4 regions of the Massilia timonae genome follow, and region 4 is predicted to be linked to each of the others. Evidence: predicted binding sites of a transcription regulator. Region 4 holds the regulator's gene; each other region holds the start of a gene.

Region 1 (3,295 bases), 220 kb from region 4:
CGAGCGCATCGACCAGCGCTGCGGCGAAGCGGCGGGCGTCTCCGGCGTCATAGCCGTCGTCGACGTGTTCGCTAGAAAACAGGCCGGGGTCGCGCCACAGCGGCTCGCCGTCGACGCGCCAGAAGATGTTCAGCGCCCAGCGCGGCAGCGGTTCGCCCGGATACCATTTGCCCTGGCCGTAGTGCAGCAGGCCGCCGGGCGCGAAATGATTCTTGAGCCGCTGCGCCAGCGTGCCGGCCAGCGCGCGTTTGCGCTCGCCATGGGCCTGGGTATTCCACTCCGGCGCGTCCATGTCGTCGATCGAGACGAAGGTGGGCTCGCCGCCCTGGGTCAGGCGCACGTCCTGGGCCAGCAGGTCGGCGTCGACCTGCCGGCCCAGGCGGTCGATGGCCTCCCAGTCGGCGTCCGAATACGGCTTGGTCACGCGCGGGTCTTCATGGATGCGGGTGATCGTCATCTCGTGGATGAAGGTGACCTCGGCCTTGTCGCTGAAGCCCGTCACCGGCGCCGCCGACGAGGGCAGCGCCGTGCAGGCGAGCGGAATATGGCCTTCGCCGGCCAGCATGCCCGAGGTCGGGTCGAGCCCGATCCAGCCGGCGCCGGGGATGTACACCTCGGTCCAGGCGTGCAGGTCGGTGAAGTCTTCGAGCGCGCCGCTCGGACCATCGAGCGCCTCCTGGTCGGCGCGCAGCTGGATCAGGTAGCCGGAAACGAAACGCGCCGCCAGTCCCATCGTGCGCAGGATCTGCACCAGCAGCCAGCCGCTGTCGCGGCACGAGCCGGAACGCTTCTCGAGCGTGTCTTCGGGCGTCTGCACGCCCGGTTCCATGCGCAGCAGATAGGCGATGTCGCGCTGCAGGCGCTGGTTGATCGCCACCAGGAAGTCGGTGGTGTTCATCGGCTGCGCCAGCAGCTCGCGCCGCGCCGCGTCTACCCATGCCAGCAGCAGCGGGCCGGCCGGCTCGGGCTGCGCGTAGGCGCTCAGTTCCCCCTGCAACTGCTCGGGATAGACAAAGGGAAAATGCTCCGCATATTGTTCGATGAAGAAATCGAAGGGATTGATGACGGTCATGTCGGCGACCAGGTCGACCGTGAACTCGAGCGTATCCGTTTTTTCCGGGAACACGAAACGGCCGATGTAATTCCCGTAGGGGTCTTGCTGCCAGTTGATGAAATGCTCCTGCGGCAGCACCGACAGCGAGTACGACAGGATCGGCGTGCGCGCATGCGGCGCCGGACGCAGGCGCACCTCATGCGGCGAGAGGGCGACTTGCCGGTCGTAGCGGTAACTGGTCTTGTGGTGCAGCGCGATACGGATAGCCATGCGGGAGTGCCTTTATAGGGGTGGTCACGAACGATACCAGCACATCGATATATACCTGTTTCAACTGTGCACAAGCATGATTCATACCCGCAATATAATTCGATCGTGCGGCGTCGCCGAGCTGGCACGTTTCTTGATTGCACCTATGCCACTGGAGGATCCGATGCCGAACTTTTACGATGAAATGTATTCCTCTGCGGCAATTGCAAGGCCTCACTACGACGCGTTTGCGCGGTGGCTTGCCTTGCAGTCGCCGCAACTGATCGCGCAAAAACGTGCCGAAGCCGAACTGACCTTCCAGCGGGTGGGGATCACCTTCGCCGTTTACGGCGACAACGCCGGCAAGGAGCGCTTGATCCCGTTCGACATCATTCCGCGCGTGATCGACGCCGCCGAATGGGCCCGGCTGCAGGCCGGCCTGGTGCAGCGGGTGACCGCGCTGAACCGTTTCCTGCACGACGTCTACCATGACCAGGATATCCTGAAGGCGGGCGTCATCCCTTCCGAACAGATCCTGAACAATGCGCAGTACCGGCCCGCGATGCAGGGCGTCAAGGTGCCTTCGAACATCTATGCCCATATCGCCGGCGTCGACATCGTGCGCGCGGGCGAGGGCGAGTTCTACGTCCTGGAAGACAATCTGCGGGTGCCTTCCGGCGTGTCCTACATGCTGGAAAACCGCAAGATGATGATGCGGCTGTTTCCCGCCCTGTTCGCGAGCAACCGCGTGGCGCCGGTCGAGCACTATCCCGACCTGCTGCTCGACAACCTGCGCACCGTGGCGCCGGACGGACCGCTCGACCCGACCGTGGTCGTCCTCACGCCGGGCATGCACAACTCGGCCTATTTCGAACACGCCTTCCTGGCCCAGCAGATGGGCGTGGCGCTGGTGCAGGGGCAAGACCTGTATGTCAGCGACGACACCGTCTACATGCGCACCACGCGCGGGCCGAAGCAGGTCGACGTCATCTATCGCCGCATCGACGACGACTACCTCGATCCACGCGCCTTCCGCCCCGAGTCCACGCTGGGCGTGCCGGGCCTGCTCGACGCGGTGCGCGCGGGGCGGGTCGGCCTGGCCAACGCCATCGGCACCGGGGTGGCCGACGACAAGTCGATCTATCCCTACGTGCCGGACATGATCGAATTCTACCTGGGCGAAAAGCCGATCCTGAACAACGTGCCGACCTACCAGTGCCGCAAAAAGGAAGACCTGGCGTACACGCTGTCGCGCTTGCCAGAGCTGGTGGTGAAGGAAGTGCATGGCGCCGGCGGCTATGGCATGCTGGTCGGCCCGGCCTCGACCCACGCCGAGATCGAGGCCTTCCGCGCGCGCTTGATCGCCAACCCGGACGGCTATATCGCCCAGCCCACGCTGGCCCTGTCGGCCTGCCCGACCTATGTCGAATCGGGCATCGCGCCGCGCCACATCGACCTGCGTCCCTTCGTCCTGTCGGGCAAGACCGTGTCGATGGTGCCGGGCGGCCTGACCCGGGTGGCGTTGCAGGAAGGTTCGCTGGTGGTCAATTCGTCGCAGGGCGGCGGCACCAAGGATACCTGGATACTGGAGAACTAAGATGTTGAGCCGCACCGCAGACCACTTGTTCTGGATGGCCCGCTACACCGAACGCGCCGAAAACACGGCCCGCATGCTCGATGTCCGGGTTCAGTATTCGCTGATGCCGCAGTCGGCGCAGGCCGAGCAGCAGGGCTGGCGCAGCATGCTGGGCGTGTCCGAGCTGGAAGCGCAGTTCGAGGCCAAATACCCGGCGCTCACGCAGAAGGACGTGATCGACTTCATGGTGCGCGATCCGGACAACCTGTCCTCGATCACGAGCTGCCTGCGCGCATCGCGCGAGAATGCGCGCGCCGTGCGCGGCGCCCTGACCACCGAAGTATGGGAAACCGAGAACACGACCTGGCTGATGCTGCAGAAGCATCTCAAGAACCGCACCTTCGAGCACGATCCCG
Region 2 (3,295 bases), 1.4 Mb from region 4:
CCTGCTGGCGCAATGCGGTCAGGGTCGCATCGCTGCCCCGCGCGCCGCGCATGATGGCCACCGACACGTCGGCCAGCGAGGCGTGGCCCTGCTCGACGACGCCCATCCAGTATGCCAGTCCGGCAGCGTCCGGGGCGCGGTTGAAGAGCGCCTGGTAGATCTCGCCGATGCGGCCGGCCAGCGTCTCGTCGCCGAAGCGCACCTGGGCTTCTTCCGAGGTGGCGAAAGCCTGGGTGATGGCGCCGAGTTCGCCGTTGTTGCTGGCGAGCTGCTGGGCCCAGAACTTCAGACCGGCCGGATCGGCGGGACGGCCATAGAAGGCGAGATAGAAGGCATTGACGGTGGAATCGTGGATGCTGGATGTGCTCATGTGTCGTCGCTAAGATGAACCATGGCTAAAGTTGCCATGCAGCATGAGTATGAGGGCGTGGATAAATGCGAACAGGAAACTATCCCAAAATAGTATGAATCTGTCGTCTTTTTCCTACAAGAAATACATTTTGTACAATAATAAGCGGTTGCAGCTTGGTGTTTTCGACAAGCCCGTACACATCGACATGCTATGTATTTCGCCAGGACCATCTTGTTGTGACGACAAGCCGGCTTTCAGGCGGGCAAGGCCGCATCGAGCGCAGTCGCTGCCTCAGGCGAGGCCGAAGGCGCGCAACAGCGGGAGGCGCTCGGCGTCGAAGACCTGGGCCTCGCGCCCCAGCGCCTGCGCCTGCTCGGCATCCGCCAGCGCCTTGCCGTCCTGGACGATGCGCTGGCCCTGGGCGCCAGCACCTGGCCGGCAAAGCCCGCCATGGCCGCAACGCCCCTCATGGCCGAGCGAGCGCGCCAGCAGGAACAGCTGGTCGATCCGGGCCACCTGCACCGCGCCGCCGGTGACGGGCGAAGCCAGGCAAGTGACGTCGTCGGCGTGGCGCGCCAGCGCGCACAGGCGCGCATTGAGCAGCACCGTGCGCGGGCGGGCATGGGCGATCGCGGCGTCGTCCTGGGCCGGGTGCAGCGTGCCGTTGCCGGCCAATACCATGACCGCTTCGACGATGCGAATCAGGTTGATGCCGCGTGGCGACCGCCTCTTCGATCTCTCCCAGCGAGCGCGGCGCCTGATCGGCCAGCGCCTCGAGGATGGGAAATGAAAAACGGCGTTCCCGCCGCTGGCGGGAACGCCGTTTTCATGATCGGCGAATCGTTGCGCGACCGGTCGCGCTGGCCGCGATCAGGCGCGCTTGCGGCGGGTGAACGCCAGGCCGGCCATTGCCAGGCCCAGAAGCGCGACGCTGCCCGGCTCCGGCACCTCGGCCGGGTTGACGTTCAACACCAGGCCACCGTTGATATTGGCGGTACGGATACCGACGGTGTCGAAGGACTTGAGCTTGCTTGCTTCGGTGGCCGAGGCGTCGGCGCCGGTCAGCGTGGTCATCTCGGTCGCGGTCGGGTTCAGCCACAGGTCGAAGCGGTCGTAGAAGCCGTTTGCAGCGCTCTTGTACAGGTGGGCGAACAGGCGGTAGGTCTCACCTTCGACCAGGTTGCTGTTCGGGACGAAGTAGCCGCCGGTGCCGACCGTGCGCACGAACAGGTCATCGGTGCAGCTGCCTTTTTCGTCGCAGTTGGCCTTGAAGCCGACGTTCGGGCCCTTGTAGCCTTCATTGATGTTGTTCGCATTGCCGAACCAGACGCCCAGGAAATCGTTGTTCTGCACCTTGCCGCTGAAGCTGAAGGTGAAATCCAGCACGAAGCTGCCGGTCTGGGTCTCGGCCAGGGTGTAGGTGTAAGCGGTGTTCGAGTCAGTGGTAAACGACTGCGATGGCAGGATCTGGGCAGCCGAAGCGGTGCCTGCGGCGAGCGCGGCGGTCAGGAAGGCGAGTTTGCGAAGCATGGTTATCCCTAGTTATTTAAAGGTCAAGAACATGCTCAACCAAGCAATTATGATGCCAACCGGTCACTATACTTAAAAATCAACAACTTAGTTGTTTCTAGTCAAGATCGCTTTGTATTTACTGTAAGAAATTTCGACACGGAAAAATCCTGCTCCATGTGGTAAGCCCACCCTGCTGACTTATAATATCGCCCTGTCTTTTCAACCGCCTTTGCAAGGCCCATCGACCATGTCTTCCGAAAACCAGTACGTCAATATTGCCGCCTATAAATTCATCACGCTCGACAACCTGGAGGAATTGCGCCCGCAATACCAGGCCCTGTGCAACGAGCTTGGCTTGAAGGGGACCGTGCTGCTGACGCCGGAAGGCATCAATATGTTCCTGTCGGGCACGCGCGAGCACATCGACCAGTACCTGGCCTGGGTGCGCAGCGACGAGCGCCTGGCCGACCTGGAATGGAAAGAAAGCCTGTCGGGCGAACAATCCCACAAGCGCATGCTGGTGAAGATCAAGAAAGAAATCATCACCATGCGCATGCCGCTGATCAAGCCGGAACTGGGCCGCGCACCGGCGGTCGACGCCAGGACGCTCAAGCGCTGGCTCGACCAGGGCCATGACGACGACGGCGTCGAAGTCGTCATGATGGAAACCCGCAACGCCTTCGAGGTCGACGTGGGCACCTTCGACAACACGCTCGACTACCGCATCGATAAATTCACCGAATTCCCGGCCGTCGCGGCCGAGCACAAGGATGAGCTGAACGGCAAGACCGTGGTCACCTTCTGCACCGGCGGCATCCGCTGCGAGAAGGCCGCGATCCACATGAAGGACATCGGCTACGACCGCGTGTATCAGCTCGAGGGTGGCATCCTGAAGTATTTCGAGGAAGTCGGCGGCGACCATTACACGGGCGACTGCTTCGTGTTCGATTACCGCACCGCCCTCAATCCAAAGCTGGAACCGACCGAGACCGCGCAGTGCTTCGCGTGCCGCGCCGTGGTCACGCCGCGCCAGCAGCTGTCGCCGAGCTATGTCGTGGGCGTGTCGTGCCCGCATTGCGCGGGCGAGACCAAGACGGGCGCGCCAGTCGCCGGCCACGCGGCGGCCTGACCCGCCCGATGCGTCAGGCGCCCGGCAGCGGCTCCGCCGCCGGCGCCACGCCGACCAGCGCGATGCCTTCGGCGCTGGCGCCATGGGCATCGACGATGCGCTCGATCCAGGCGTCCACCACGTCCGGTTTCAGCGCGTCGGCGGCGCTGCCCAGGTCGGTAATCGTGGCCAGGAATTCCATCGAAATATCATTCGCGGCATCGCCCGTGTAGGCGGCGATCTCGTCGGGTTCGTCCACGCGCGCGGTGAACAGGCTCGCGGCGGCCACCTTGCCGTTGAAGGCGACGCTGTCGCTGCCATTG
Region 3 (3,295 bases), 760 kb from region 4:
GCGCAGCTCGTCGCCCAGGATCTCGCGCCGCTCGTCGTCGCGCGCGCGCTGCACCACGTTGTCCACGCGCGGGAAGCCCGACGGGGTGCTGGTGGCGGCCGGGCTCGGCGCACTTGCCGAACCCGATCCGCCCGAGGCGCTCGATGAGCGCGGGGCCGGAATCGGCTTCGACGCGGCCGGCGGCGAACTGTAGCCGGTGTCGATCAGCTGGCACTTGCCGACCTTGGTGTCGGTGTACAGCGGGCGGCCGTTGGCATCGAGACAGCGGTAGATCTGGGCTTGGGCCGAGGCGCAGAACAGCAGGGCGAACATGGCCACGGCGCCATGAAAAACGATGTTTGTCATTCCTATCACTCGGTAGCTTGCATCGGCGGGAAGATGCATTGTAGTCGCGCCCGACTATACCCGAAGCAACAAAAAACGCGGGGAAAGCCATCGCTTTCCCCGCGTTTCATGGCATCGCCGTGGAGCATGGCGATGCGCAGGCACAACAGTATTGCTAACTGATTACGACGAGTAGTACATGTCGAATTCGGCCGGGTGCGGGGTCATGCGCAGACGCTGCACTTCGTTCATCTTCAGCTCGATGTAGGCATCGATCATGCTGTCGCTGAACACGCCGCCGCGGGTCAGGAACTCGCGGTCCTTGTCCAGGGCTTCCAGCGCTTCTTCCAGCGAGGCGCACACGGTCGGGATCAGCTTGTCTTCTTCCGGCGGCAGGTGGTACAGGTCCTTGGTCGCGGCTTCGCCCGGGTGGATCTTGTTCTGGATGCCGTCCAGGCCCGCCATCAGCAGCGCGGCGAAGCACAGGTAGACGTTGGCCAGCGGATCCGGGAAGCGGGTCTCGATGCGGCGGCCTTTCGGGTTCGCCACGTGCGGGATGCGGATCGAGGCCGAACGGTTGCGGGCCGAGTAGGCCAGCTTGACCGGGGCTTCGTAGCCAGGCACCAGGCGCTTGTACGAGTTGGTGCCCGGGTTGGTGATCGCGTTCAGCGCGCGTGCGTGCTTGATGATGCCGCCGATGTAGAACAGCGCGGTTTCCGACAGGCCGGCATAGCCGTCGCCTGCGAACAGGTTCTTGCCGTCTTTCCAGATCGACTGGTGCACGTGCATGCCCGAGCCGTTGTCGCCGTTGATCGGCTTCGGCATGAAGGTCGCGGTCTTGCCGTAGCTGTGGGCGACGTTCCAGATGACGTATTTCAGGTTCTGGGTCCAGTCGGCGCGCTCGACCAGGGTCGAGAACTTGGTGCCCAGCTCGTTCTGGCCGGCGCCGGCCACTTCGTGGTGGTGCACTTCGACCGGGATGCCCATCGATTCGAGGATCAGCGACATTTCCGAACGCATGTCCTGGAACGAATCGACCGGTGGGACCGGGAAGTAGCCGCCCTTGACGGTCGGACGGTGGCCGCTGTTGCCGCCTTCGAACTCCTTGTCGGTCGACCACGAGGCTTCTTCCGAGTCGATCTTGACGAAGCAGCCCGACATGTCGATCTTCCAGCGGACCGAGTCGAAGATGAAGAATTCAGGTTCCGGGCCGAAGTAGGCGGTGTCGCCGATGCCCGACGATTTCAGGTACGCCTCGGCGCGCTTGGCGATCGAGCGCGGATCGCGGTCGTAGCCCTTGCCGTCCGACGGTTCGATGACGTCGCACTGCATGAACAGCGTGGTCTCTTCCATGAACGGGTCGAGGTTGGCGGTGTTCGGGTCCGGCAGCAGGAGCATGTCCGAGGCTTCAATACCCTTCCAGCCGGCGATCGACGAACCATCGAAGGCGTGGCCGGATTCGAATTTGTCCAGGTCGAAGTGCGACACCGGGACCGTGACGTGTTGTTCCTTGCCGCGGGTATCGGCGAAGCGTAAATCAACGAATTTGACTTCGTTGTCCTTGACCAGTTGCATTACATCTGCGGCGGACTTTGCCATTCGGAATCTCCTAATTGAAAAAAGGAAGTCGAGTCATGAGAACCGACAACTTGCATCATGTTGAAGCACGAAGCATGCCAACTTGGTGACACCCCACGCGCCTTCTCGTTTGCATGAGGGCATGCACAAATCGTTCTTGGGGGACGGGCCAGTTTACCCATAAAATCGCGTCGATCGGCAAGCTTGTCGAAAGATTTACAGTACAGGCCGAATGCACCAATGGAGTGCGATCGTAGCCAGACGCACCATTTCAGAGCAGGATACACTGATCCATGGTGGTGCAGCGCGAGCGAATGCCCAAAAACGGAACGAACATTATGACTAAAGAAAACATTCTCGAAGCAGCGCGCCAGCGCGGCGCAGGGCAGCCCTATGCCGGTGCGGTGACGCCCCAGGAGGCGTTCGAGCTGCTCAAGAGCAGCCCGAAGGTCAAGCTGGTGGATGTGCGCACCAATGCCGAACGCGACTGGGTGGGCCGGGTCGCCATCCCCGACGCCCAGCACGCGGCAGTGCAATGGGCCACCTACCCGGGCGGCGTGCCGAACCCGGATTTCGGCGCCCAGCTCGAAAAAGTCGCGAGCAAGGACGACACCCTGCTGTTCCTGTGCCGCTCGGGCGTGCGCTCGCGCCACAGCGCCCGCGTGGCGACCGAACTCGGTTACGCCAACTCCTTCGACATCCTCGAAGGCTTCGAAGGCGACAAGGATGGCGAAGGCCATCGCAAGACCGTCGGCGGCTGGTGCAAGGCGGGATTGCCGTGGGTGGGCGCATGAGCGACGCCATGGAACGCCTGGTCAGGGCGCGCGAGCTGGCCGACCAGGGGCAGTATGACGCGGCGCTGCAAGAGCTGGCCTGGTTCCACGAGCACGCCCTGGAACAGGATCCCTCGTTGCATGGCGTGCGGCGCTCCTACGCGCTGGCCGACTGGGCGGTGCTGGCCGAGGCCCATCCGCCCGCGGCCGCAGCGCTCGAAGCGGTGCGCGAGCGCGCTACCACTGCCCTGCTGAACGGCCAGGGCGCCCGCGACCAGCTGCTCGACGTCCTGTCGATCGACCATGCGCGCGACCAGCCGGTGCGCACGCGCGACTTGTTCCTGCAACTGGAAAAGGTGGCGCCGGCGCTGGCCGCTTCCGGCATCCGGGTCGTGCTGCCGCAGGTGATCGCCGCCGGCGACGCCGAGCTGGCCGAACGCCTGATGCCGAACCCCGAAGAGAACATCCGCCAGCATGCCGACTACCTGATGGACGCCTTCCGCGAGCGCCGCAAGCGCTTCACCGCCGCGCCCAGCATCCCGGCCGAGATCCACAACTATGTGCAGGACGTGAACGCCATCCTGGACGTGCTGGCGGCGCGCGGCCGGCACGCCGACGTG
Region 4 (3,295 bases):
GACCGCGCCCTGGTCAAGGAAAGCCCGGAAGGCTATATGAGCGTGACCCTCACCGCTGCCGGCGGCAAGGTCGCCACTTTCCGCCAGAAGCGTGACGGCGGTCCCGACCTGTGGGTCGACGGCCAGGCCGAGCGCATCGAGTACGACGAGCGGTCGGAACTGGTGCGCCTGTATTCCAACGCCGTCGTGCGCGAACTGGAAGGCGCGCGCATGACCAACCAGATCACCGGCCCCTTCATTTCCTACGACAACCGCAAGGAAGTGGCCACGGTGCGCAACGACGAAAGCGGCAAGAGCGTCGCCGGCGGCGGGCGCGGCACCCTGATCCTGGCGCCCAAGCGCGCACCCGCCGGAGGCGTCCAATGACGGCGATTCCGATGGAGCTGGGCGATCGCAGCACCCTGGTCGTCAAGGGCCTGCAGAAAAGCTATGGCAAGCGCCTGGTGGTGCGCGACGTGTCGCTGCAGGTCGAATGCGGTGAAGTGGTCGGCTTGCTGGGCCCGAACGGCGCCGGCAAGACGACGTCGTTCTACATGATCGTCGGCCTGGTGCCGTCGGACGCCGGCTCGATCGACATCAACGGCACCGACATCACCAGCCTGCCGATCCACCGCCGCGCCGTACTGGGCCTGTCCTACCTGCCGCAAGAGGCTTCGGTGTTCCGCAAGCTGACGGTGGAAGAGAACATCCGCGCCGTGCTCGAGCTGCAGAAGGACAACGGCAAGCCGCTGTCGAAAGACCAGATCAACGAGCGCCTCGACACCCTGCTGGCCGACCTGCAGATCGAGAAGCTGCGCGAGAATCCGGCGCTGTCGCTGTCGGGCGGCGAGCGTCGCCGCGTGGAAATCGCGCGCGCGCTGGCGACCAATCCGCGCTTCGTGCTGCTCGACGAACCGTTCGCCGGCGTCGACCCGATCGCCGTGATCGAGATCCAGCGCATCGTGCGCTTCCTGAAGGAGCGCCGGATCGGTGTTTTGATCACCGACCACAACGTGCGCGAGACGCTCGGCATCTGCGACCGCGCCTACATCATCAACCAGGGCGCGGTGCTTGCCTCCGGCCGTCCTGACGACATCATCGCCGACGAGTCGGTGCGCCGCGTGTACCTGGGTGAACACTTCCGCATGTGAGCGACGCCTAGATGAAACAGTCCCTGCAACTTCGCACTTCGCAGCACCTCGCGCTTACGCCGCAACTGCAGCAGTCGATCCGGTTGCTGCAACTGTCGACGCTAGAGCTGCACCAGGAGATCGAGCAGATACTGGGCGATAACCCCTTGCTCGAGCGGCTCGACGATCCGCTCGACCGATCGGTGCGCCTGCTGGCCGATGGCGCCATCAACAATGCGCCCGCCAATGGCGAAGCGCCGCCGGCGCCCGGCCAGCAGGCCGAGGGCGAGGGTGCGCCGGCGCAGGAGGGCGAGGGGTTCGAGGGCGGCGCCGACAACGATCGCGTCGATGCCGACTGGAGCGACGGCGGCGCGCCATCGTCCGGCGGCGGCGAGGACGAGGACGGCCGCCCGCAACTGGAAGCCTGCGCCATCACGCTGCGCGAACACCTGATGGAACAGGTGCGCGAAGCCATCCTGTCGGCGCGCGACCGTGCGCTGGCCGAGCTGGTGATCGATGCGCTGGACGACAACGGCTACCTGGAAGAGCCGCTCGACGAGATTCACGCCAGGCTGCCCCAAGAACTCGAGATCGAGATCGACGAATTACGCTGCGCGCTGGCGCTGGTGCAGAGCATGGACCCGGTGGGCGTCGGCGCGCGCAGCGCGGCCGAGTGCCTGGCGCTGCAGATCCGGCGCATGCCGGGCGTGCCGCTGGTGACGCGGCGCATGGCCCTGACCATCGTCGAGGGTTACCTGAGCTGGTTCGCCCAGCGCGAGTACAGCAAGCTGAAAAAAGCGCTCGACTGCGACGACGAAGACTTGCGCGAGGTGCAGGCCGTGGTGCGCCAATGCAATCCGCATCCGGGCGCGGCGTTCGCTTCGAACGTGTCGGACTACGTGGTGCCGGACGTGATCGTGCGCCGTTCCAAGAGCGGCTGGGCGGTCACCCTGAACCCGGACGTGATGCCGCGCCTGCGCGTGAACAGCCTGTACGCGAGCCTCCTCAAGCAGGGCAAGAGCGAAGCGCAGATGGGCGCGCAGCTGCAGGAAGCGAAGTGGCTCATCAAGAATATGCGCCAGCGATTCGACACCATCCTGCGCGTGGCGGAGGCGATCGTCGAGCGCCAGCGCAACTTTTTCTCCCATGGCGCGGTTGCCATGCGGCCCCTTGTTTTACGTGAGATAGCTGATACACTAGGCCTACACGAGAGCACAATTTCTCGTGTCACAACGCAGAAATACATGCTGACCCCGCACGGCATGTTTGAGTTGAAGTATTTCTTCGGCAGCCACGTTGCCACCGAGGCGGGAGGCGAAGCATCCTCGACGGCAATCCGTGCGCTCATCGCACAATTGACAGGAGCAGAAGACCCTAGGAACCCATTGTCCGACAGCAAGATCGCGGAGATGCTCGGGGAACAAGGCATGGTCATCGCGCGCCGGACGGTTGCAAAATACCGTGAAGCCCTCAAGATACCCCCTGTAAGCCTCCGCAAGTCCTTGTAACTGCGCCGTCCACACCCGTCGTGCCTTGTCGCGTTGGTGTGGTCCACACGGTGCAACCTTTTCAAAGGAGTGTGTATGAACCTCACAATCAGTGGCCATCATCTCGAAGTAACCCCCGCCATCCGTGAATACGTTCAGAATAAGCTCGAGCGCATCATTCGCCATTTCGACCAGGTGATCGACACCCACGTCTTCCTGGCCGTCGACAACCTCACTGAAAAAGAAAAAAGGCAGAAAGCAGAGATCAACGTCCAGGTGTCGGGCAAGACCCTGCACGTGGCAAGCGTCGCGCAAGACCTGTACGCCGCGATCGACACGCTGATGGATAAGCTGGACAGACAGATCCTGAAACACAAGCAAATGCTGAAGGACCATAGCCGTACCTCGATCAAACGCCTGCCGGAAAACGGCGGCGAAGACGCTGCTGTCGCCTGATCAGGCGCAGGGCTCACACTAGCTAAGGGCGTCTGAGGGGACGCCCTTTTTGCATCCAGCTCCCCGATATGACGCGTTTCGTGTGTTCGGTAAAATGCATGTCTCTCCATTACGGATTACGCCATGACCGACCACGTCCTGACCCGCGTCGCCAACCGCACCGGCATCATCACCCTGGACCGCCCGAAGGCGCTCAATTCGCTGTCGCTCGAGATGGTGCGCGCGCTCACCACTGTGCTGCAC

Evidence for each region. Region 4 encodes sigma-54, which starts transcription at its own class of promoters, with help from an activator protein. Its sites were predicted from a motif close to TGGCANGNAANCTGCTTT; they were not measured.
Region 1: the regulator sigma-54 is predicted to act here: its motif matches at 1,396-1,413, upstream of LO55_RS04145 (transglutaminase family protein).
Region 2: the regulator sigma-54 is predicted to act here: its motif matches at 1,923-1,940, upstream of LO55_RS10920 (PEP-CTERM sorting domain-containing protein).
Region 3: the regulator sigma-54 is predicted to act here: its motif matches at 1,986-2,003, upstream of glnA (type I glutamate--ammonia ligase).

What each region holds. Positions count from the first base shown of each region.
Region 1 covers NZ_JRYB01000001.1:924,851-928,145, reverse strand. Annotated here, with positions in the region: gene LO55_RS04145 (transglutaminase family protein) at 1-1,324, opposite strand, end outside; gene LO55_RS04140 (circularly permuted type 2 ATP-grasp protein) at 1,488-2,900, shown strand; gene LO55_RS04135 (alpha-E domain-containing protein) at 2,902-3,295, shown strand, end outside.
Region 2 covers NZ_JRYB01000001.1:2,520,466-2,523,760, reverse strand. Annotated here, with positions in the region: gene LO55_RS10930 (DUF4214 domain-containing protein) at 1-370, opposite strand, end outside; gene LO55_RS10925 (hypothetical protein) at 644-1,033, opposite strand; gene LO55_RS10920 (PEP-CTERM sorting domain-containing protein) at 1,223-1,882, opposite strand; gene LO55_RS10915 (sulfurtransferase) at 2,112-2,993, shown strand; gene LO55_RS10910 (DUF4214 domain-containing protein) at 3,007-3,295, opposite strand, start outside.
Region 3 covers NZ_JRYB01000001.1:378,190-381,484, forward strand. Annotated here, with positions in the region: gene LO55_RS01645 (DUF4124 domain-containing protein) at 1-345, opposite strand, end outside; gene glnA (type I glutamate--ammonia ligase) at 508-1,923, opposite strand; gene LO55_RS01655 (rhodanese-like domain-containing protein) at 2,241-2,696, shown strand; gene LO55_RS01660 (hypothetical protein) at 2,693-3,295, shown strand, end outside.
Region 4 covers NZ_JRYB01000001.1:1,140,530-1,143,824, reverse strand. Annotated here, with positions in the region: gene lptA (lipopolysaccharide transport periplasmic protein LptA) at 1-366, shown strand, start outside; gene lptB (LPS export ABC transporter ATP-binding protein) at 378-1,130, shown strand; gene LO55_RS05035 (RNA polymerase factor sigma-54) at 1,142-2,617, shown strand; gene hpf (ribosome hibernation-promoting factor, HPF/YfiA family) at 2,693-3,052, shown strand; gene LO55_RS05025 (enoyl-CoA hydratase/isomerase family protein) at 3,176-3,295, shown strand, end outside.